4 regions of the Vreelandella indica genome follow, and region 1 is predicted to be linked to each of the others. Evidence: predicted binding sites of a transcription regulator. Region 1 holds the regulator's gene; each other region holds the start of a gene.
The links. The regulator FNR, encoded in region 1, switches genes on or off when oxygen is low (the NO sensors DNR and NnrR bind a similar motif). The targets are predictions, from matches to a motif close to TTGATNTANATCAA.
Positions count from the first base shown of each region.

Region 2: the regulator FNR is predicted to act here: its motif matches at 2,191-2,204, upstream of cyoA (ubiquinol oxidase subunit II).
Region 3: the regulator FNR is predicted to act here: its motif matches at 1,551-1,564, upstream of V8L71_RS19205 (copper resistance CopC family protein).
Region 4: the regulator FNR is predicted to act here: its motif matches at 4,485-4,498, upstream of V8L71_RS17415 (Hsp20/alpha crystallin family protein).

Region 1 is NZ_JBANSO010000038.1:573-6,138, reverse strand. Features, by position in the region: gene ccoS (cbb3-type cytochrome oxidase assembly protein CcoS) at 1-55, shown strand, start outside; gene V8L71_RS18835 (sulfite exporter TauE/SafE family protein) at 52-747, shown strand; gene hemN (oxygen-independent coproporphyrinogen III oxidase) at 863-2,302, shown strand; gene fnr (fumarate/nitrate reduction transcriptional regulator Fnr) at 2,406-3,149, shown strand; partial or broken gene ttcA (tRNA 2-thiocytidine(32) synthetase TtcA) at 3,142-3,849, opposite strand; gene ttcA (tRNA 2-thiocytidine(32) synthetase TtcA) at 4,054-4,920, opposite strand; partial or broken gene V8L71_RS18810 (DEAD/DEAH box helicase) at 5,356-5,566, opposite strand, start outside.
Region 2 is NZ_JBANSO010000003.1:50,776-56,341, forward strand. Features, by position in the region: gene V8L71_RS02820 (NupC/NupG family nucleoside CNT transporter) at 1-169, opposite strand, end outside; partial or broken gene V8L71_RS02825 (outer membrane protein OmpK) at 206-1,051, opposite strand; gene V8L71_RS02830 (DeoR family transcriptional regulator) at 1,363-2,130, shown strand; gene cyoA (ubiquinol oxidase subunit II) at 2,455-3,480, shown strand; gene cyoB (cytochrome o ubiquinol oxidase subunit I) at 3,484-5,526, shown strand; gene cyoC (cytochrome o ubiquinol oxidase subunit III) at 5,526-5,566, shown strand, end outside.
Region 3 is NZ_JBANSO010000040.1:12,681-18,246, reverse strand. Features, by position in the region: gene V8L71_RS19220 (DUF411 domain-containing protein) at 241-681, opposite strand; gene V8L71_RS19215 (hypothetical protein) at 695-829, opposite strand; gene V8L71_RS19210 (hypothetical protein) at 866-1,408, opposite strand; gene V8L71_RS19205 (copper resistance CopC family protein) at 1,767-2,138, shown strand; gene V8L71_RS19200 (copper resistance D family protein) at 2,304-3,047, shown strand; gene V8L71_RS19195 (cupredoxin domain-containing protein) at 3,331-3,864, shown strand; gene V8L71_RS19190 (response regulator transcription factor) at 3,879-4,544, shown strand; gene V8L71_RS19185 (IS1380 family transposase) at 4,680-5,566, shown strand, end outside.
Region 4 is NZ_JBANSO010000029.1:47,017-52,582, forward strand. Features, by position in the region: gene V8L71_RS17390 (Crp/Fnr family transcriptional regulator) at 1-192, shown strand, start outside; gene V8L71_RS17395 (hypothetical protein) at 364-1,101, opposite strand; gene V8L71_RS17400 (hypothetical protein) at 1,200-1,655, opposite strand; one part of gene V8L71_RS17405 (IS5 family transposase) at 1,919-2,388, opposite strand; one part of gene V8L71_RS17405 (IS5 family transposase) at 2,388-2,712, opposite strand; gene V8L71_RS17410 (host attachment protein) at 3,316-3,789, opposite strand; gene V8L71_RS17415 (Hsp20/alpha crystallin family protein) at 3,851-4,360, opposite strand; gene lon (endopeptidase La) at 4,633-5,566, opposite strand, start outside.

The DNA.
Region 1 (5,566 bases):
CCCTGCTGCCCCCTCCGACACACACTCACCCGACGACCAAGAGCCCCGGCCATGAATCCAACCGGCCTTGACCTGCCGCCACTGCTGGCGGCGTTCGTGTTTGGTTTGATGGGCGGCGCCCATTGCATTGGCATGTGTGGTGGCATTATGAGCGCGCTCACTTTTGCAGTGCCCCCCAGCATGCGCCATCCGGCGCGTATGGGAGGCTTGCTGCTCAGCTATAACGCAGGTCGCATCACTAGCTACATGAGCGCAGGTGCGCTGGTAGCCCTACTAGGCACGCTATTTTCCCTCTCTGCCACGGCGCGAATGCTGCTACAAGTGTTTGCGGCGCTGATGCTGATCCTGATGGCGCTGTATATCGCCAACTGGTGGAAAGGGCTGCTTAAAGTTGAAGCGGTAGGCCGCCGTCTATGGCGCTTTATCGAGCCGGTAGGGCGACGTTTAATGCCCGTAGTTCATTTACCCCAAGCCTTTGCGCTGGGGGCGATATGGGGTTGGCTGCCCTGTGGGCTGGTCTACTCCATGCTGGCCTGGAGCTTAGCGATTGCCGACCCGCTCCAGGGCGCACTATTGATGGGCGCCTTTGGACTGGGCACGCTGCCTGCGCTGCTGGCCACCGGGCTTGCCGCGCGCCAGTTAAGCCACCTGATTCGTCACCCAGCCACGCGCAGCGTCGCAGCCATAACGATCATTGCGTTCGCGTTGTGGCAACTGTGGACAGTCACCGCACACCATCTTCATTAACTTATCTGCATTAACATGACGTGGCTCAATATTTATATCGGCGCCGCGCGTTAGGCTGGCTCTGGCTTTGAAAAAACAGCCTTTAAAACGCCCCTTTTAACGCCGGAGCCACTTCATGCCCGTTCATGCCCCCGCGGCTTCTTCTACGATGACTTCAACCATGGCCGGGGCAGCACCGGAGCAGAAAGAGTGGGATGAAGCCTTGCTACGCCGTTACGATACCAGTGGCCCGCGCTATACGTCTTACCCCACGGCGTTGTCGTTTCACGACCAATTTACCCCGAGCGATTTGACCCAGGCGTTAGAGCGCAGCAATGCCAGCCAACGTCCTCTTTCGCTGTATGTGCATATCCCCTTCTGCCGCAAGATTTGTTTTTACTGCGCGTGCAATAAAATCGCCACCAAGAACACCGCCCTGGCCGAGCCGTACCTATCCCGGCTTGACCGTGAAATGGTGCTGACCGCTCGCCACCTGGATACCACACGACCGGTGAAGCAGTTGCACTGGGGTGGCGGAACACCGACGTTTCTTAACTTGAACCAGATGGGCGACTTGATTGATCGTCTGGACGCGCGCTTTGGTCTCTCGTCCGCGTCTGATCGCGATTACGCGATTGAAATCGACCCACGCGAAGCGGACGTATTTACGCTGCGCCACCTGCAATCGCTCGGTTTCAATCGCATCAGTTTAGGCGTGCAGGACTTAAGCCCGCTGGTGCAGAAAGCCATTAACCGTATTCAGCCACGGGTACTCACCGAGACGCTGATGGATGAAGCACACCGGCTGGGCTTTCGTTCGCTCAATCTCGATTTAATATACGGCTTACCCTTTCAGACTGAAAAAAGCTTTGCAGACACCCTGCGCCAAGTGATCGAGTTAAATCCCGCACGGCTTTCTGTGTTTAACTACGCCCACATGCCCGAGCGCTTTGCCCCCCAGCGGCGGATTAACATCGATGACCTGCCGGGCAGCGAAGAGAAGCTGGCGATTCTGCGCACCACGATTGAGATGCTCACCGCGGCCGGTTATGTGCACATCGGCATGGATCACTTTGCTCGTCCTGATGACAGCTTGGCGATCGCCCAGCGCGAAGGCTCGCTCCAGCGCAACTTTCAAGGCTACTCCAGTCACGCCCAGTGCGACTTAATCGGGCTTGGCGTGTCGGCGATTTCTCGCGTCGATGACGTCTATGCACAGAACCCTAGCGATCTGGCCCGCTATGAAGCAGCGCTGGATCAAGGCCAATTGGCAACCGTACGTGGGCTGCGCTTAAGTGACGATGACCTGATCCGCCGGGACGTTATTGAGCGACTAATGTGTGATATGCGCATTGATCTGGCCGCCATCGGTCAACGCTGGAACATTGATGCCCCGCGTTACTTTGCGCAAGCGCTTGAGCACTTACAGGGCGCCGAGCGAGATGGCCTGCTGACGCGCAGCGGCGACCAGCTTAGCGCGACGCCCATGGGACGGCTGCTGATTCGTCACTTAGCCATGGCGTTTGATGCTCACCTGCCGCAGCAATCAGGCAAGCACTACTCAAAGATTGTGTAAACAAGCTATCGCTAACGAAATGAAGCTTCCATACTAAGAGAAGCCTACCTCAGCACGGCGTAATGATTACCTGCCACTCACGACGCTACTCAAGGAGTTATGCATGTTGGAACCCATGAGCCGCCGACGCTCGCTACTCCATGAAGCTCGCTGCCAAACCTGCAGCTTGAGCTCACTATGCTTGCCACTTGCCCTTGAGATAGACGATATGGGCCAGTTCGATGCCATTATTCGTCGTCGCGCACCGCTGAAAAAAGGCGAGCCACTATTTCGCCAAGGCGATACTTTTACCAGCGTTTATGCGGTACGTTCGGGCAGTTTGAAACAAGTCACATCAGAGGGAAACGGCAGCGAACAACTGACCAATTTCTACCTCCCCAGCGAACTAGTGGGGTTGGACGGGATCGATGAAGAGCACTACCCAGGGAGTGTAATTGCCCTGGAAACGACCACCGTTTGCGAGATTCCCTTTGATCGCTTGGACTCACTCTCTGAGGAGTTGCCCGAACTGCGTGGCCAACTGTATCGCAGCATGAGCAAAGAGTTGCGCGACGACCGGCGCATGATGCGCCTGCTGTCACGTAAAACCGCCGACCAGCGGCTGGCGAGCTTTTTAATCACGCTTTCAGATCGTTTTCGTCGGCGTGGCTACTCGCCCTACAGTTTCCGCCTTTCCATGCCCAGGGCCGATATCGGCAACTATTTGGGTTTAGCGGTGGAAACCGTCAGCCGGATTTTAAGCCGCTTCCAGCAGCAGAGCGTAGTGGCGGTATCCGGGCGAGAGGTCAATATTCTTGATATGCAGCGCTTAATCACCCTCGCCGAAGAGGAGCAAAACGCTAGCTGACGTTAAATGCCTGGATACGCCCGGCCAGTAGTTCTGCCTGTTTGGCTTCTAGCCCTTCAAAATCAAAGAGATTGCGATCCGCTAGCTGGGAAGGCGCAATATTGGTAACGGCTTTAAACATGCTTTCCAGGCGACCGGGGAATTTTTTGTCCCACTCGGCGAGCATCTCTTTGACGACCTGACGCTGCATATTGGGCTGCGAACCGCATAGATTGCAGGGAATAATCGGGAATTCCATCAGCCGTGAAAACTCGGCAATATCCGCCTCTTTACAGTAAGCCAACGGCCGAATGACGATATTTTTACCATCATCAGAAAGTAGCTTAGGCGGCATCGCTTTTAAGTTGCCGCCAAAGAACATATTGAGAAACAGGGTTTCAAGGATGTCTTCACGGTGGTGGCCCAGGGCAATTTTATTGGCGCCAATCTCTTCGGCAAAGCCATACAGCGAACCGCGGCGCAGGCGTGAACAGAGCGCGCAAGTCGTTTTACCTTCTGGCGTTTTTTCTTTCACCACCGAATAAGTATCACGCTCGACAATGTGATATTCCACGCCCTGCTTATCCAGATACGCAGGCAGCACATGCTCGGGAAAACCGGGCTGTTTTTGATCCAGATTGACCGCCACCAGTGAGAAATTGACCGGCGCATTGCGCTGCAAATTGCGCAAAATCTCCAGCATCGTATAGCTGTCTTTTCCTTATATGCCAAATTTTTTAAAAGAGGAAGAGTGAGTGAGTGAGTAAAGCATTACAATACAGTCACTTAATTTTCTTTCTTCTAAAGAAAACAAACACAAGCCATACAAAAAATTCATTTTTTGTAAAAAAAAGCTTTAAGCAAATGCAGTTGATCAAAATATAACCAAAGACAGCCCAGATACACCAATGTATTCTTTACAAAATCATAGGTTGATTGCTTCTATAAAATTGGTCGAAGAAACATCTACACTGCCAGTATGGTTCGAGATGACTTTACTAGACCTGTCGATATCGAGATTGTGGAAATCGAAAAGATTTAAGTCAGCTAGTTGGCTTGGACTTACATTCTGGATACCGTTAAATATGTTTTCAATACAACCCGCTTTTTGTTTTTCCCAGCCTGCCAACATGTTTTTTATATTCTGTCTTTGTAAGTTCTCCTGAGAACCACAAAGATTACATGGAATAATTGGAAATTCTACAATTGATGCCAGCTTAGCAATATCTTTCTCACGACAATAAGAAAGCGGTCTTATTACAATATTTCTGCGATCATCACTTAGCAGCTTAGGAGGCATTGCCTTTAACTTACCGTTAAAAAACATATTCAAAAAAAGAGTTTCTACAATGTCATCCATGTGATGGCCAAGAGCTATTTTTGTAGCCCCAATCTCCTCAGCAAACCCATATAGAGAACCCCTTCTAAGTCTCGAACAAAGTGAACAAGTAGTTTTCCCTTCAGGAGTTTTCTCTTTAACAATTGAATATGTATCCTTATCTATAATATAATAATCAATATTATTCTTTTTGAAGAAGCCAGGAAGAACATGCTCCGGAAAACCGGGTTGTTTTTGGTCGAGATTCACAGCGACCACATCAAACTTAATCGGTGCTACTCTCTTCAAATACAACAGAGTATCAAGCATAACAAATGAATCTTTGCCACCACTTATGGCAGCCATTACTTTGTCACCATCTTCAATCATAGAATAATCACAAACAGCTCTCCCAGCGTTAGCCCTTATTTTTTTATAAAGCTTGTTCAAATCCATCTTTTCTTTAGGCTTCATAAACCACCATTAAAATAAAAGTTATAAATAAATAACAAATCAAAATCTTCATAACCAATATTCTAAATCAGATGGCATAAATTTTCGACAGATGAATTGAGATATTCGATGGGAGATAGAGTGTTTCAAATTCCTGAGCTAGCAGAAGCTTCAGATGCATGAGCATATGACCAACATTCGACATTTTGTCGATTCGCAATCTCGCTAAGTTGAGATTGGGTGCTTTGTTCGCTAGAGCTGACTCGGAGGTAGCCGATCGTCGCCATTGAGCTGTATTCTCAATTTTGGATCATAAAATGGGGCTTTCTTTTGAACCTTAGCTATAACCCCAAACGACACTTATTACCCATTGAGTTTTAAAGATAATAGAAGCGTGTCAAAAGGTACACTTTATGAACCTTGAAGATGGGTGGGGGTAGCCATGGAAAGAAAAAACTACATTAGCGATAATAGATACTGCCGGTAGTATTGAGAAAAGCTCAGCGTCAGTAATGAAGCCTCAGTAACTTGCAGCTCGCGCTTACCGTTCTGCTCTTTTACGGAAAGGGGATTATCTTCACTTTCTTTTGCGCCCTCGGTATTGCCATCGGCGTGCTCAGCGTGGGATTTAGTTAGACGATCATTAAGCTTTTTTGCCTGCAGCGTG
Region 2 (5,566 bases), on a different contig from region 1:
GCAGCACCGCCTGACCGAAAGGCACATAAAGGACAAATGCCCCAATGCCCGCTTGAATCGCAAAGGCGCCCAGCACTGTACGTAGCCGAATAGACTTACGGTCGTAAGAGAAAATCAGGGCAATGGCCACCAGGGTGACCATACCCACCAAGCTCATAAGGAGTGTCATAAGGGGATCCTTCGAGTCTGCGCGAACGTGCCGCGCTTATAGTAAGTTGAGCTTGACGGAGTAGATCATCGCATTCTGATAATTATTGGGCGTGCCCAATTTATTGTCAGAGTAGCGGTACTGAATACCGGTGGTGATCAAGTCGCTTGGATGTCACCACAGGCTCAGTGCTCCGTTGGTGCCCACACTGCCTGCTTTTTCGCCCACATAGTTCTGTTCCAGGTACTCATCGTCACGGCCAAAGGTCTGCTCGTGCCAGTTAGTCACGCTGAAGTTCTGGTCGAGCGCGGCAAAATCATAACCCGCGACCCAACCAGCCATAAAGCCGTTCATCCCGCTGTAGCTGTTGCTTTGCACCCGCGCAGCACCGATAAACGGTTTGAACCATAGGCCGTTATCGAAGGTAGTACGGTAGCCCAAGCCTAGAATCTGATCCTGCTCGCGGCTTTCAAAACCGTAATCACGGAAGTCGTAAAGGTGGGCATAGATCGACAACGGGCTATCGCCCAGATAGATGTGCGAGGTTATTTTGCCCGCGGTACGGAAGTTATCTTGACCGCCGCTCGACGCATCGAATTGATCGTTGGTGGGGTTCTCGAAATCAAAGAAACCGTAAAACTCGCCCCAGCTAAAGCCAGCGCCGCCTTCAATTTCGAGAAACATAAAGTCGCTTTTCGCCGCGTTAGAGGCGGTGCGTGCTTCGGTGCCGTTCGACCAATCGAGATAGTTGACCGAGACATTGGCAAACGACCACAGCCGGTCAAGCGGGTGGGGCTGAGCGTCATCTGCCAATGCGGGAGTGACGAGGGCGGTACTTGTCAGTAAGGCGCCAGCACTAAGGGTGACAAGCGATGAAGAGCGAGTGTGTTTTCGAGCAGTCATGTAAGCCTCAACGGGGGTTGTCGCGGAGCCATTTGAGTGTGGCTATCCGTGGTTATAGTCGTGCGGGCTGGCGTGAATGTTAAAATTATAACATTTAGTGTTATTTTTCTAACGTTGATTTGCAAGTGTTGTCACATCAACGCTATTTAAATGTCATATAACTATCGTAAGCAGCATGAATAGCGTTAATGGTCGTTGTCGCAGTGGAAATTCCGTCGCTGCTCGCTCAGCATAGAAACGAAACAAGAGGCAACATGAAGGCTTATGTTGCGCTAATCACAACAAGAGGGGTTTTTAAGGAGATGCCCACCATGAATGGCCGCAGCGCTCAGCGCCTTGCCAAACTTCAGGAAGCGCTTGCCAGTGGCGGCACTCTTCATCTGCGCGATGCTGCAGAGCTTTGCGATGTGTCTGAAATGACTATTCGCCGCGATCTCACCACCCAGCCCACAGCGATGAGCCTGCTGGGCGGGCGCTTGGTGATGGCGAATTACCCCGGTGTCACACCGATTTACGATTTAACCGAGCAGCAGGCGAGCCACTACCAGGCAAAGTATCGCCTCTGCCAGCGAGCACTCGCGTTTATTGAAGAGGGCGATACGCTGTTTATTGACTGTGGCTCGACGCTGATCCCCCTATTGAGCCAGCTAAGTCATTTTCGTGAGCTAACGGTGGTGACCTATGCACTTAACGTTGCCAATGCCGTGGCTGCCTTGCCCAACGTGCGCCTGGTGTTATTGGGCGGATTGTTTTATGCCGCTTCGCAATCCTTTGGCAGCGACAACATGGCTGCGGCGATTGAGCGCTTAGGTATCAATAAAGCGCTGATTTCAGCGGCAGGGGTGGATCCGGAACGGGGGGTGAGCTGTTTCCACTTCCATGAAGTGGCGCCTAAACAGGCGGCCATTGCTACGGCGATGCAGCGCTTACTCGTCGTCGATGCCAGCAAGTTTGGCGTGGTGCGTCCGGCTTATTTTGCTGCGCTGGATGATTTTGATGTGGTGGTGACTGACGAAGAGGGCGCGCCGCAACTGCTAGAGGGGAATGGCCGCGAGGTGCCAGTGGTAAGCGTTGCGTAGAAATTTTTCGTTTGCCTATACCCGTCAATAGCTTGGGTGCGGCAATGCGCCACTTCTTTCGTGATCTCGATCAATAGAAAATACTTTCGTCTTACCTGCTGTCGCTTTTAAAGCCTAGGCGAGCAAGACCCGCCGCTATTCCCACGTGGCGGCGCATATTTTTCCCGGAGCAGTGACGCTCAGTGCACGACGCATGTTCCTGTGCTCGTATGAGCATGTTTTGGGAAGAGTATGGAGTGATTGTTAGTCTGCTATTTAGCTTGCTATATAGAAGGCTAATGTTTATTGAACGACTTGTTTTTAAACCTCTAACGAGATCACACCATGCAACGACGCTCACTATGGCGCAGGCGAGGCACACTAGTGCTCCTTGCGCTTTGTCTGTTTCTAGCAGGCTGTAGTTCAGCGCTGCTAGACCCGAAAGGCCAGGTTGGCGCTGAACAGCGCTCGCTGATTCTGACCTCCTTTGGCCTGATGTTGATTGTGGTTATTCCTGTCATTGCCATGACGCTGCTGTTTGGCTGGCGCTATCGGCGTAGCAATAGCGTGGCGAAATACCTGCCTGATTGGGCGCACTCTAACGCGATTGAAGCAGTGATCTGGATCGTTCCCTGCGCGATTATCGCGGTGCTTGCGCTGTTAACCTACAAAACCTCCCATAGCCTTGACCCGCACAAACCGCTGGAAAGCGACGTAGCGCCGATCGAGATTCAGGCGGTAGCACTGGATTGGAAATGGCTATTTATCTACCCCGAGCAGGGCGTGGCCAGTGTTAATGAAGTGGCCTTCCCGGTGGATACCCCGGTCCGTTTTCGGGTCAGTTCCGGCTCAGTGATGAACGCCTTTTTCATTCCCCATCTTGGCAGCCAGATCTACGCCATGGCGGGCATGGATAACGATGTGCATCTGATTGCCGATGAAATGGGCAGCTACCCAGGTCGCTCTACCAACTACAGTGGCGCGGGTTTCTCCGGCATGACCTTTGAAGCCAAGGTAACCACCCCCGGTGAGTTTGATGACTGGGTTGAAACCGTGCGCGATGCCTCCGAAACGCTGACCTACCCCGAAGGCTACGAAGCATTGGCAGAACCTAGTGAATCGCACCCAGTGGAGTACTTCTCGGCCATCTCGCCAGCGCTGTACGAAAGCATTTTGAACAGCTTCCACACTGGCGGTGAGCACGATATGGGCGGCGACCATCAAGTAAGCAGCGACCATGCTGATTCTGCCGATGGCGATAACGCCCATACCACCCATCAAGCGGCCGTCTCTGGCCACGACACTAATAACCACGCTAGTCAGGAGCATGCCATGCGCACGCAACCTTCTAGCGTTGAAGCGGGAGGTTAAGCCGTGTTTGGAAAACTCAGTTTAGAGTCAATTCCCTACCACGAACCGATCATTATGGTGGTCGCGGCCTTTATGGCCATTGGTGGGATCGCGCTGTTTGGTTTAATAACCTATTACCGTAAATGGGGCTGGCTGTGGAACGAGTGGTTTACCTCGGTTGACCACAAAAAGCTCGGTATCATGTACTTTATCGTTGCGTTGGTGATGCTGCTACGCGGCTTCTCGGATGCGATTATGATGCGTACCCAACAGGCCATGGCCGCCGGGGGCGCCGCGGGTTATTTACCGCCCGAACACTACGATCAGATCTTCACCGCCCACGGCGTGATCATGATCTTCTTTGTCGCTATGCCCATGGTCATCGGTTTGATGAACCTGGTGGTGCCGCTGCAAATTGGTGCCCGCGACGTCGCTTTTCCCTTCCTGAATAACCTGAGTTTCTGGCTGTTTGCCGTCGCCGCGATCTTGGTCAATATCTCGCTGGTGGTGGGGGAGTTCGCCAAAACCGGCTGGCTAGCTTATGCGCCCTTATCGGGGATCGAGTTCAGCCCCGGGGTGGGGGTCGATTACTGGATATGGGCATTACAGATATCCGGGATAGGCACGACGCTCACCGGTATCAACTTCTTCGTGACGATTCTGAAGATGCGCACCAAAGGCATGACCATGTTCCGCATGCCGATCTTCACTTGGACATCGCTGTGCGCCAACGTGTTGATCATCGCCTCGTTCCCTATTTTGACCGCCACCATTGCGCTGCTGACGCTGGATCGCTACTTAGGCATGCACTTCTTCACCAATGATTTTGGCGGCAACATGATGATGTACGTCAATCTCATCTGGGCGTGGGGCCATCCGGAAGTTTATATCCTGATTCTGCCCGCCTTCGGCGTGTTCTCAGAAGTCATTTCGACGTTTGCCCGTAAGCGGCTGTTTGGTTACATGACCATGGTATGGGCGACGATTGCGATTACGCTGCTGTCGTTTATCGTCTGGCTGCACCACTTCTTCACCATGGGGGCGGGCGCTAACGTTAATGCCTTCTTCGGCATTATGACGATGATCATCGCCATCCCCACTGGGGTGAAAGTCTTCAACTGGCTGTTCACGATGTTCCGCGGCAGTTTGGAACTGACGTCGCCGGTACTCTGGACCCTGGGCTTTATTATCACCTTTACGCTGGGCGGTATGACCGGTGTGATGCTGGCCGTGCCAGCCGCTAACTTTGTGCTGCATAACAGCCTGTTTGTTATCGCTCACTTCCACAACGTCATTATCGGCGGTGTCGTGTTCGGCATGATGGCTGGCCTGACCTTCTGGTTCCCCAAAGCGTTTGGCTTCACGCTGAGCGAGAAATGGGGCAAGCGTTCATTCTGGTGCTGGTTCATTGGCTTCTATGTCGCCTTTATGCCGCTCTACGTGCTGGCCTTCTTTGGTGCCGTACGCCGCATGCAGTCTTACGCGAACCCTGAATGGCAGCCGTGGATGATTCTGGCCTGGGTAGGCGCGGTGATCATCATGATGGGTATCGCCTGCACCGTGATTCAGTTCTGGGTCAGCATCCGCGACCGCAAGCTGAACGCTGATGTGACCGGTGACCCGTGGGATGGCCGTACCTTGGAGTGGTCAACCTCTTCACCCGCGCCGTTCTACAACTTCGCGCGTTTGCCGGAAGTGGGCGACATCGACAGCTTCTGGTCGCAGAAAGAGCGCAGTAACGAAGAGCTGGAAGAAGCGCCTTACACCGATATTCATATGCCTCGCAACACCGTTGCTGGCCCTGTCATCAGCTTTTTTGCGCTGATTATCGGTTTTGCCTTGGTATGGCACATCTGGTGGCTGGCCGGGGTAGGCGCTATCGGTGTCTTTGTTAGCTTTATGGCGCGGGTGTTTAACGACGATATCGACTACTACGTCTCCGCTGAAGAAGTAGAGCGCATCGAGCGCGCGCACCAGCAACGCGTTAAAAACTCCGACCCTTACAAGCCGTCTGCCGAAGTGGAAGGACGCGAAGGTAAGCAACGCTACGTGGAGGTGAATGCGTAATGGCAACGGATACGTTACATCACGAAGGATCGGTCGTGCA
Region 3 (5,566 bases), on a different contig from region 1:
GTTTTTGCGCAAAGTAAGCTTTAACAGGCTTGCTAGTGTGGCAATGTGTAGGTGTAAAGAAAACGACGCAATCTTATTTTTAGCTTACCGTAACGAATCGACCCGTAACGCACTAGCAAAGTAAATCCTAAGTTTAATACAGCGCTTTCGTTTTAGTAATGTATGACTTGAATGCGCCTGCTGTACTACAAGAGTCCGTTAGAACGGCGTGCAGACAGCAGGCGAGCTTTTATCACCCTACTAAAGGGTCATAAATGGCTCATCTTCCTGGCCTGTAAACGTGTACACATTGTAAGGGCTTTCTTGTGGCCCCGGCATACCCGGTGTGCCAATGGGCATACCCGCCAAACCGATACCGTCAATATCGGGTTGTTCCTCAAACAGCGCCTGCACGGCTTCCATTGGAACGTGGCCTTCGATCCAATACTCGCCCATCTCAATGGTATGGCATGAACCCAGGCCATAGGGCACGCCTGCCTGCTGCTTAATATCACCCAGCTCTACATCGTCAATAATCGTCACTTCTACGCCGAGCTCTTCAAGATGGCGTGCATAAGCGTCACAGCAGCCGCACTGGGGGTTTTTATACAATGTTGCCTCTGGCGGTAACGCCGCCTGGGCGGAGACCGCCCCAAGCAGCATGGAACCAGAGAGTAAAAGCTTGGTGCTCATATGTTGCATTATTTTCAACTCCTTAGCGTGAACGACTGAAGAGGTACTTGGCCAGCGAAGCGATCGCCAAGCCAATTAATAACAGCATGGCCAGGGGCATCAACCAGCCTAGCCACCCCATTGACCCCATAAAAGCAAAACATTCCGCGTTCATCATGCCATCACTCCTAAAAAAAGAGGCAATCGCCAAGGCTTATTGCGGGCCATGGTGGCTGGGCATGCTTCCACTCATCTGTTCACGCTGCTCGTCGGTTAGTAAGTCCTGCATCTGGTTATGCATGCGCACGTTATCAGCCATCATATCGCCATGAAGGCTGGCCATTTGAGCATGCAGCGTCTTTACTTTCCATTGTTCAGGGCGTTCAGTCTGCATGATTTGCATCATGTCGTCGCGCAGGTTCATCAATTCGCCCATCCGCTCAAGCTGGGCCGCGCGGTGTTCTTGGCGCATCTCACGCATGGTACTCATCTGCTGCTCGTCGAGCATACCGCCCATGCTCCCCATGCCTCCCATCATTGGACAAGGCATCATCCCGCTTTGCCCTCCCATCATCATTCCTGGGTACATGTCTTCTTGACTGCCCATCATCATGCCCGAACCCATACCGACTTGGCCGTCCATCATATTGCCCTGACCTTGGGCGCCTTGGCTCATACCTTGAGCGAAAATGGCGCTGCTGGGGACACTGAGGCTTGCAGCCAGACCAATGGCAAAGATCATCTTGTGCTTAACCATGATATTTCCTCTTATCATGTTGCTGGTCGAGACATCGCCTTATCCATTAAAAATGGAAGAAGGCGGAGTTAGCTTTCGTTATAAACCTACAACCTATAGGTGGCCCAAAGGTAAAGGAGAAACCGATCCCAATACCTAAGTGTTGTCACAGATCATTTTTTCCGCCATTTTCAGCCCTGTTTCAGGTTGGCACGTTATAACACCGACTCATTTCCATGAAGAAAAGCACGACGCCATGCGCCTTGTTCGCCAAACAGGGCAGATGAACGATGTAAGAAGGCTCAGCCGAATCAGTTTTAGCGCCTCCGCGATGAAGTAACGGCATCCATTCAACCCTAAAAATATATAAGGATACGGTATGCAAAAGAAGACGAGTTCGCTCCCTATCATTCACGCTACCTTAGCAACGCTGTTGCTGTCGCTAGCAATCCCAGTGCTGGCCCATGAAGGGGGCGCAAGCACTTCACCTAAGGATGGCGTGACCATTCAGGATTCCCCAGCAGAGATTGGCATTGAGTTTGGTGGCATGATGCGTATCACCCAGTTTGAAGTGACAGGCCCGGACGGCTCTGTTCCTCTTGATGGTCAGCCAGGCAGTGAACAGGTCGAACGCTACTTCGTAAAACCAGGTGAAATTCTTTCGGCTGGGGACTACCAGGTACGCTGGCGCGGCCTATCGGATGACGGGCACATGATGACCGACGGTTTTAACTTCTCGGTCGAGCCCTGACCCATGGCCTGGTGGTTCTCCGTAAATAGCCTCGACGTCTGGACCGTCGCGATGATTCTCGTGGCGGCCGGGGTTTACCTCAGTGCCCTAGTCGCGACGGGAGCCGTGTTGTTTTGTCTAGCATTTCCCCAACTCCCTGAACATGACCGGAGGCACGTCGCCCGCATGGGTGTCCTTGCTGTCTGGGCCGGGATTATCCTGATTCTGTTCCAGTGGCCTTTAGAAGCTGGTTACCTTGGGGGCGGCAATATAGCGGCTGCAACCAACCCAATGCTACTCGGGATCGTGTTCGAGGGTGCGTCCGGGACCCGGCTGATACTGGTGGTAACTGGCTTGCTGTTGGTCCAGGCGATTCAGCTCAATAACTTAACACTCTCAAAAACAGCCAACAGCTTGAGCCTAGTAGGCGTTTTATTGGTGATGCTGGCATTCGTGCAGGTGGGGCATACAGTAAACACCCCACGCCTCGTTCTGGCTGTCTTGCTGATCGTTCACCTGATGGCGGCAGCATTCTGGGTAGCCTCGCTGTGGCCGCTGTTCCACTTAGTGGGGCAACATTACAACCACGGCAATACCGCCCGCATTCTGACCCGTTTCGGGCAACTCGCCATGGGCGGAGTTGGCGTGTTGGTACTGGCGGGCGTCACTTTGGCCACGCTGCTAACAGGCGGTCTCACACCCCTGCTCACCACGGCATATGGACAGTTCTTGATCGGCAAGGTATTGATTGTGGCGGCGCTACTGTTATTTGCTGCCGCGAACAAGTGGCGGCTTGTGCCGGCCTTTGAGAGCGGCGACGCAACAGCCCCAGGACGGTTACAGAGAAGTATTGCACTGGAGATGGTGCTGGTCGCGGTTATCTTGTTGATCACGGCAGTGCTGACAAGAGTGTCATCACCGAATGGGTGACTAACAGGTCAACCACCTTGTTGAGCCGTTCCAGAGCTCGAAATTAACGGTCTCCTTCTTATGGGCCTTACGCTGAGGTTTAGGCGGAGGCTGCCATAGGCAATTGCACCAACAAGACGAAAAGTCATTGCTGCAGCGTTGACTCTAATCAGGGGGGGCAGGATCCATCATCATGTTAGAAATGCTTTTGGGTAGCAGGCCATATTTTTACGTTAGGTTCAGGCTCGTTTCAGGTTAACGCCGTATAAAGAACAAGTGACAATAACCTCTGAGGTAAATGACCATGCGCAACATCTCCTTAACAACGTCTTTGTTTGCCCTTTCACTCAGTTTGATAACGAGTGCGGCATGGGCTTCGCCCGGCCAAGGCAGTGGTGACAATGGCCTAACCGAGGCTGACGTTGACCGCACGATCAGCCTTGAGGCTGGCGATATGTGGTTCGACCCTGAAGAGCTAGAACTGGCGGCTGGGGAGGTGGTTAAATTTGAAATCACCAACACCGGCAATTTAGAGCATGAATTTGTGATTGGTAGCAAAGAAGCCCAAGAAGAGCATCGAAAAATGATGCTAGACATGGCCAATGGCGGAGGCCATGACATGTCGAATATGGCACACGGTGAAGGCCACGATATGTCCAATATGTCAAACGGCGATGGTCACGATATGGCCAATATGAGTATGGCAGGTGTCACCATTGCGCCTGGTGAAACCGGGACTTTATTATGGAGTGTCCCTGACAATGTTAACGAGCTAGAGTATGCCTGTAACATTCCTGGTCATTATGAATCCGGCATGTACGGCAATTTTTCTCTCTAATCTGACGTATATCCATGAAACTGTTGCTACTTGAAGATGATGACTTGCTAGCGGAAAGCTTGGCAGAGAGTCTCAAAGACAACGGTTACCTGGTTGATTTGGCCGCTTCCTTGAAAGCGGCCAAGTCGCTGATGGCAACCGAGCATTATGAACTGGCGATCTTAGATGTCGGTTTGCCCGACGGCTCAGGGCTGGATCTGCTCGCCCAGTGGCGCAGGCAAAAACGCGACACGCCTATTTTGATCCTGACGGCCCGCGATACCTGGGAAGATAAAGTTGTCGGTCTTGAGACGGGGGCCGATGACTATCTTACCAAGCCCTTCCACGAAGCCGAACTGATGGCCCGGCTGAAGGCCTTGCTACGCAGGCAGTCTGGTCAGTTATCTCAAGTGATCACGCTTAACGGCATTTCGTTGGATGAAGCGGGTCAACGCGTGTGCTTAGAAGGTGAAACGTGGCGTTCGCTCACGGCGACCGAGTTTCGGTTACTACGCTACTTAATGCTGCATCCTGATCGCATTCACTCGAAAGAGCAGCTACTAGAGCAGCTCTATGCATTGGATCAGGATGCCGCCGCGCCTAACTTGGTCGAAGTCTATGTCGCTCGTCTGCGTCGTTATCTAGGCAAAACAATTATCCAAACTCGCCGCGGCCAGGGGTATTTCTTTGCTTCACATTGATCGGCGTAGTTTACGTATTCGACTACTCGCCTGGCTAGCCCGGATTTCTCATGAGGGGATAAAAGAAAGCGGCTGAAAGTGCTATAGTTTCAGGACCTTACACCGTTCACCAAGCACCAACAGCCGCTATCCAAAATGGTACCTGAAAAACTGACCTTCTCGCCACTGTCTCGCCGTCAAATTGAAGCCGATTTCTCCGGTGGTCATATCACCTCCGATGCCGGCCTGCTTTTGCTTCGCGAAGTCGACAACCAACACCAGCTCACTCAGCGCCTGGCTACGGTGCTGGACGATGCCCGTAATCCGGTACTGGTTCGCCACAAGCTTCAAACCATGATCCGGCAACGGGTCTTTGGCGTAGCCGCCGGATACGAAGATCTGAACGATCACGAAACGTTACGCGCTGACCAGGCACTTCAGACCGCGACTGGCGAAGAGGCCATTCTGGCGGGCAAATCAACACTGTGCCGAATGGAGCAGCGCGTAGACCGGCAGGCCGTGGTCAAGGCCCACGAACTGCTGTGGCATCACTTCATTGAACAGCACGAGACTCCACCCAAGGAAATTGTGCTGGATTTTGATGGCACCGACTTTCCGGTGCATGGCGACCAGCCCGGCAAGTTCTTTAACGCCTACTACAATCACCATTGTTACTTCCCACTGTACGTGTTCTGCGGTCGCCATCTGCTGGTGAACTACCTGCGCACCAGCAACCGAAGCGACAGCCGCCACAGCTGGGCCATTCTGGCCCTGCTGGTGAAATTCATCCGGCAGTACTGGACGAATACCCGCATCGTGTTCCGGGGTGACAGCGGCTTTTACCGTCCCCGATTGCTGAGCTGGTGCGACCGGAACAACGTGGACTATCTGGTGGGCCTCAGCAAGAACAGCCGGCTGCTCAAGGAGGTAGACGTACCCTCGATGCTGGTTCGCAAGGCTCACAACGAACTGGGTGAAAAAGTCTGCGCCACCTATCGATTCCAGTACCAGGCCCACACCTGGAAACACCCCCGCTGGGTGAT
Region 4 (5,566 bases), on a different contig from region 1:
ATGCCTATTACCCAAGCGGAGCTAGCAGATGCAACGGGGATGACCCCAGTACACGTAAACCGAGTGCTACAGGCCCTTCGTAATGATGGCTTGATAATTACGAACAAAAGAAGGGTAACCATACCTGACTGGCAGAAATTACAAGACGCTGGCGAGTTTGACTCGCTTTACCTGCATCTTGAAAATCAATAATTTTACAGGCTAACACTCTGATTTTTCTTGCTATTACCAGGCTATCGGAAGATACCAATAGTCACTAATGTTGTAAAAAGAGCGTAAGCCGCATAAGAAGAGAAAATCAGCAGCGAAAAAGGTGCATGCGTGACATGCACCTTAAGCTTTCTTCATCACAAGCTCGTTAGGCTAGTCCTCTTCAGACGCAGCATCCGCTTCAGAATCGTTTTGCTCGTCTGAAGTCTGCATTTCAGTTGACCCACTGGGGCCTTCGGCACCCATGTCGGTGGGAGGCATTAGATTTTCATTGCCTTGCCCACCGCGTTGATTTGCAGAGTTTTGCCGATTACCATTTCCGGTATTGCTTTGGTTTCTATTTGAATTTTGATTAACACTCTGATTAGCACTGTGTACTGCATCTTGCATACCCTGCAGGTAGCCCTGCCGATAACCACGCATTAGTCCCTGCTCAAGGCCTTCTTGCTTACCTTCTAGATAACCTTGGAAGTAAATATAAGATTCCTGTTCACTACCCTGTGACTGCTCCTGCCGTCGGCTCTGTTGACCTCTCTGTTCACCGTTATATAGGTTATTGTTAGACCTATATTGCTGACGCTCATAATCGCTTGATGACTGATTGGAGTGCTGGCCTCTTCGATCGTAATCATCATTGCTGCGGTATTGACGATACTGGCCATCGTTCCCGCTGTGACTGCGCTGACGATCTCTCTGGTCATCATACCGATGGTAGCGGTCATTTTGGTGGTACTGACCACCTTGGCTATCTCTAGATTGATAACTTTGTTGATTACTTTGGGAATTATCATAACGGTAGCTGTCGTTACGATTATCATCTTGTTGAGCAACCGCCATATTGGTTGCAAATGCCGCTGTTACGGCTGTTGCCAGAATCAATTTTCTAAACATCACGTTCTCCAAATGCTTCAGTGATCTCATCATTCAAGACAGCCGGTAGGTAGGCTAACGGCTGTCTTACTGGCTTAATTGCTATAACGGCTATGCCTCTAATCGCGCCACTCATGGGCGTTGCTGTTACGGTTCTGCTGATAGCGGTTATCCTGGCGGTTCTGATCACGCCACCGGTTGTCGTTGCGGTAGCGATCCTGCTGGTAGCGGTTATCCTGGCGGTTTTGCTCGCGCCAACGGTCGTCGTCGCGGTAACGATCATCCTGGTAGCGGTTATCCTGGCGGTTTTGCTCGCGCCACCGGTTGTCGTCGCGGTAACGATCATCCTGGTAGCGGTTATCCTGGCGGTTTTGCTCGCGCCAACGGTCGTCGTCGCGGTAACGATCATCCTGGTAGCGGTTATCCTGGCGGTTCTGATCATGCCAACGATTGTCTTGGCTGTAGCGATCCTGACTCTGCGATTGGTTGCTCTGGTCCCACTGTTGTGCCATTGCAGTACTGGTGGTGGCCAGTGCTGTGGAAATTGCTGCAGTGATAAGTAGCTTTTTAAACATGACCAACTCCTTTAGTCATCCAATGAAAAACGATCTTGGCTGTCAGTTGGCTATAGCCAAGCCTTACAACAACAAAACTAGCTCGCCTATTAAAGGGATACAAAGTTTAAAACAGGCAATATATCGCAATACATTTTTATTAATATAAATTAAAAAATTTACTTCTTAAGATATTTATCTAAATGTTATTAACACAAGTTAAAAACTAATGACGAAATTAGGAGTATCAGCACAATAAAGACTTAGAGCTTCTTTCAAAACTGTCATGTGAGCCGCTTCAAGCAGATCAGGGAGCAGCCCAGTAAAGTGAACGCATAGTGGATGTCAGTGCGCCGCTCATATCGTGTTGCGAGCCGACGCATCTGTTCCAGCCAGGCGAAGGTTCTTTCAACCACCCAGCGATGTCGTCCCAGTCGCTGAGTATCTTCCACACCACGTCTGGCTATACGAGCCTGAATATGGCGTCTACTGCAGGCACGGCGACAACGAGCAAAGTCGTATGCCTTGTCGGCGTGAAGCTTACGAGGTCGCTGGCGAGGACGACCCAGACGACCTGCGACGGGGGGTACCTCGTCTAGCAGGACAGATAGGGGAACACTGTCATGCATATTGGCCCCGGAGAGAACGACCGCCAGCGGTGTTCCCTTTCGATCGGTCAGTAGGTGCCGTTTAGTTCCGGGTCGCCCACGGTCTGTCGGGTTTGGGCCAATGGCTGATCCCCTTTTTTTGCCTTGATGGAGGCACTGTCCATGCAAGCACGATCCCAATCCAGTTGATCAGCTGCTTGCAGGTATTCCAGCAACGTCTGATGAAGCTTTTTCCAGACACCGGCTTCATGCCAGTCACGCAGCCGTCGCCAGCAAGTGACGCCGGAACCGCATCCCATTTCTTGAGGTAACATCTCCCAGGGGATGCCTGACTTAAGAACAAACAGGATGCCGGTTAAGGCGGCACGGTTGGAAACACGTGGCCTGCCACCATCAGGCTTGGGTGGTTCAGGTGGCAAGAGCGGCTCGACAATTTTCCAGAGTTCGTCAGGTACAATCTTCTTAGCCATATTAGCTAAGCTAGGCACGCAGGCGAGCTATTTCAAGGGTTTTGAAAGGAGCTCTTAGCCTTAAAGCCTTTCTGTCATCTAAACGCTTATAATAGCGGCGCAAAAAGGCTTAAAGAGAGATGCTCCTTTCATTAATTACTTGAAACGGGTGTTAAAGGCTCATCATCAATATCGGGATCATGATGGAATGTAGCAGCTAGTGTATTAGTTTGTTCTTCTAACGATGGTGCTTAAGAAAAGAATGGCCAAGCTGGAGGCGAGGCAATTCCGCAATTAGCTTATTTCCAGAAAAAGCTTCGCCTACTTCTCCGTAGAGGTACAACCATACTTTCTATATTGAACACTTGGTCGAGCGCATGGAGCCCCCTCACGCCATCCTGCGAGTTATCCGAAGAGCGGGCGGATCATTCCCTATTGTTTTTGTGTACATAGCAAAAAAACCGCTGACTGTGAACCCGGCCCGCTGCAGAAGGCGCCTCGACTAGCTGCTGGCAAGCCTTCAACGGTCAGGAGGGTACCCACCGCCCTGCCTCAATCTTCGGCCATAGCCCACCGCGCTTGAGCCGACAGCCCGCGTCTCGGGGTGAGACAACGGGGATAAGCTCAGGCTGATAGCGAACTCTGTGGCTGAATGATGGTGGGCAGATGCTCAGTCAGATGGGCACGCAGATCGGTGTCGCTCAAGTGGGCGAGATCCTTGTCCAGTTCCAGCAGCAGGCACCCAGCGACCCGCTTTGGCAACGCCTCCCGTATTAGCCCCAACAGCTTCGGCGGAGCACAAAGAACCAAGCGCTGGAAGCTATCTCGACGGTGGTGATCGGCCAGCAGCGTCGCTATCTCCTGGGCGAAGCGAATCTCCTGCTGCTCCGTCGCCGGATGGCGTGTTCCCATGGCATGCCGCCCCCGCCCCATGCTATCGAAGTCCCTCCCTGGCCGATCGGCCTCAATGTCGCGCTCATGTAGTCGGCCTTCAGGATTGTCCAATCTCGCCAACTCTTCGAATGGGGCTTTCGGCAGATTGATCGTGAACAGGCGAGCACTCGTCTGATCCGAAACTAATACCCCGGTCATCTTCATGATGAAGTCCTCGGCGTACGGCGCGGGAAGCGATATTCCCGCGCCTCTCACGCCATGATGTTTAACTCTTGATGTCCAGCTTGCGACGGTGCGCCTCTTTGATCTTGGGCAGGGTCAGCTCCAGTACGCCGCTTCGGAAGTTGGCCTCTGCCTTGTCGGCATCAATATCGCAAGGTAGATCCACTGTACGCAGTACGCTGCCACTAGAGATCTCACAGCGATAGTACTCGCCTTCCTCCTCACGAGATTCCTTATGACTCTCACCCTTGATGGTCACCGCCCTTTCAGTTACCGAGACATCGAGATCCTCACGCTCGATACCGGGAAGCTCGGCGCGAACCACTACTTCAGTATCCCTGTCGAGAACATCGACTCTGGGTAGACGCGGCGCAAGGGCAGACAGACGATCCCAGGGCAGGGGGTGCATCCAATCCCGAGCCAGAAGGCTGTCGAACATGCGATCCAGCTCCCGAAAAGGGCTCGGGTAGCGTGACGTAGGAGCCTCAGCTTCGGTGATTGTGGCGGGCTGTGTGGCGGAAGGAGAAGCCTCCTTGAATTTATTGTTGGTCATGATGAGTCACCTCACGGGAAAGGCGGAAAAAATCCAATGAGGCAAGTTACCCGGCCCCACAGGAGATGTGCGATCCACCAATACGATCACATGGAAAAGTATAGGAGGGTCCCGTCGGACAGCCATGACGCGGATCAAGGTTCATGACACCTTTTCCCCATGGCAAGACTCGACAATGGCGCTGGCCATTCTCGAGTACATGCCAAACTGCAAACGGGGCTTCACCCCCCTCGCCACCCCAGGTATACCGACGCTTACGGACGAGCCAGCCGTCAGGATTCCTTGGGTGTGGTGACTGTTGAGGAGCCCGCATCGCATAGCGCCAGCCGTGTAGCGTCCTCGACATGCTCGATCCAATGGAAGGTCAGACGTTCACGGGTCTTCTCAGGAATTTCCTCCCAGTCCTTGCGGTTGCGCGCTGGCAGCAACACGGTGCGGATGCCGGCCCGTTGGGCCGCGAGTACCTTCTCCTTGATGCCGCCCACTGGCAGCACCAGACCCCGCAGGGTGATCTCCCCGGTCATGGCGACGTCCTCACGGACGCAGCGACCACTTAGCAGCGAAACCAACGCCGTATAGATGGCCGTGCCGGCACTGGGGCCATCCTTAGGGATCGCTCCTGCCGGAACATGGACATGGATGTCGGTCCTGGCCAGGCGCCGGGCCTCCAGACCCAGTTCGTCGGCATGGGCCTTGATCAGACTCAAGGCCGCCTGGGCGCTCTCCTTCATCACCTCGCCGAGCTGGCCAGTGAGAATCAGCCGTCCGTTACCCGGTGATTGGCTCGCCTCGATGAAGAGGATATCGCCACCCACTGGGGTCCAGGCCAAGCCCGTGGCGACACCAGGCACGCTGGTGCGCATCGCCATCTCGTTCTCGAAACGTGGTGGACCAAGGGACTCCGTCAGGTCTACGGTATCCACATCCGCTCGTTCCAGGGCACCTTCTGCAATGCGCACGGCTACGTGTCGCACTACCTGGCCGATCAGCCGCTCGAGCTGGCGCACCCCCGCTTCGCGGGTGTAGTCCGCCACGATGGCATGCAAGGCGGCATCGGAGAGTGTCAGCTGCTCCTCGGAGAGTCCTGCGGCCGCGCACTGGAGTGGCACGAGATATCGCCGAGCGATCTCGACCTTCTCGTCTTCCGTGTAGCCGGCCAGCTCGATGACCTCCATCCGGTCACGCAACGGGCCAGGAATCTGGTCG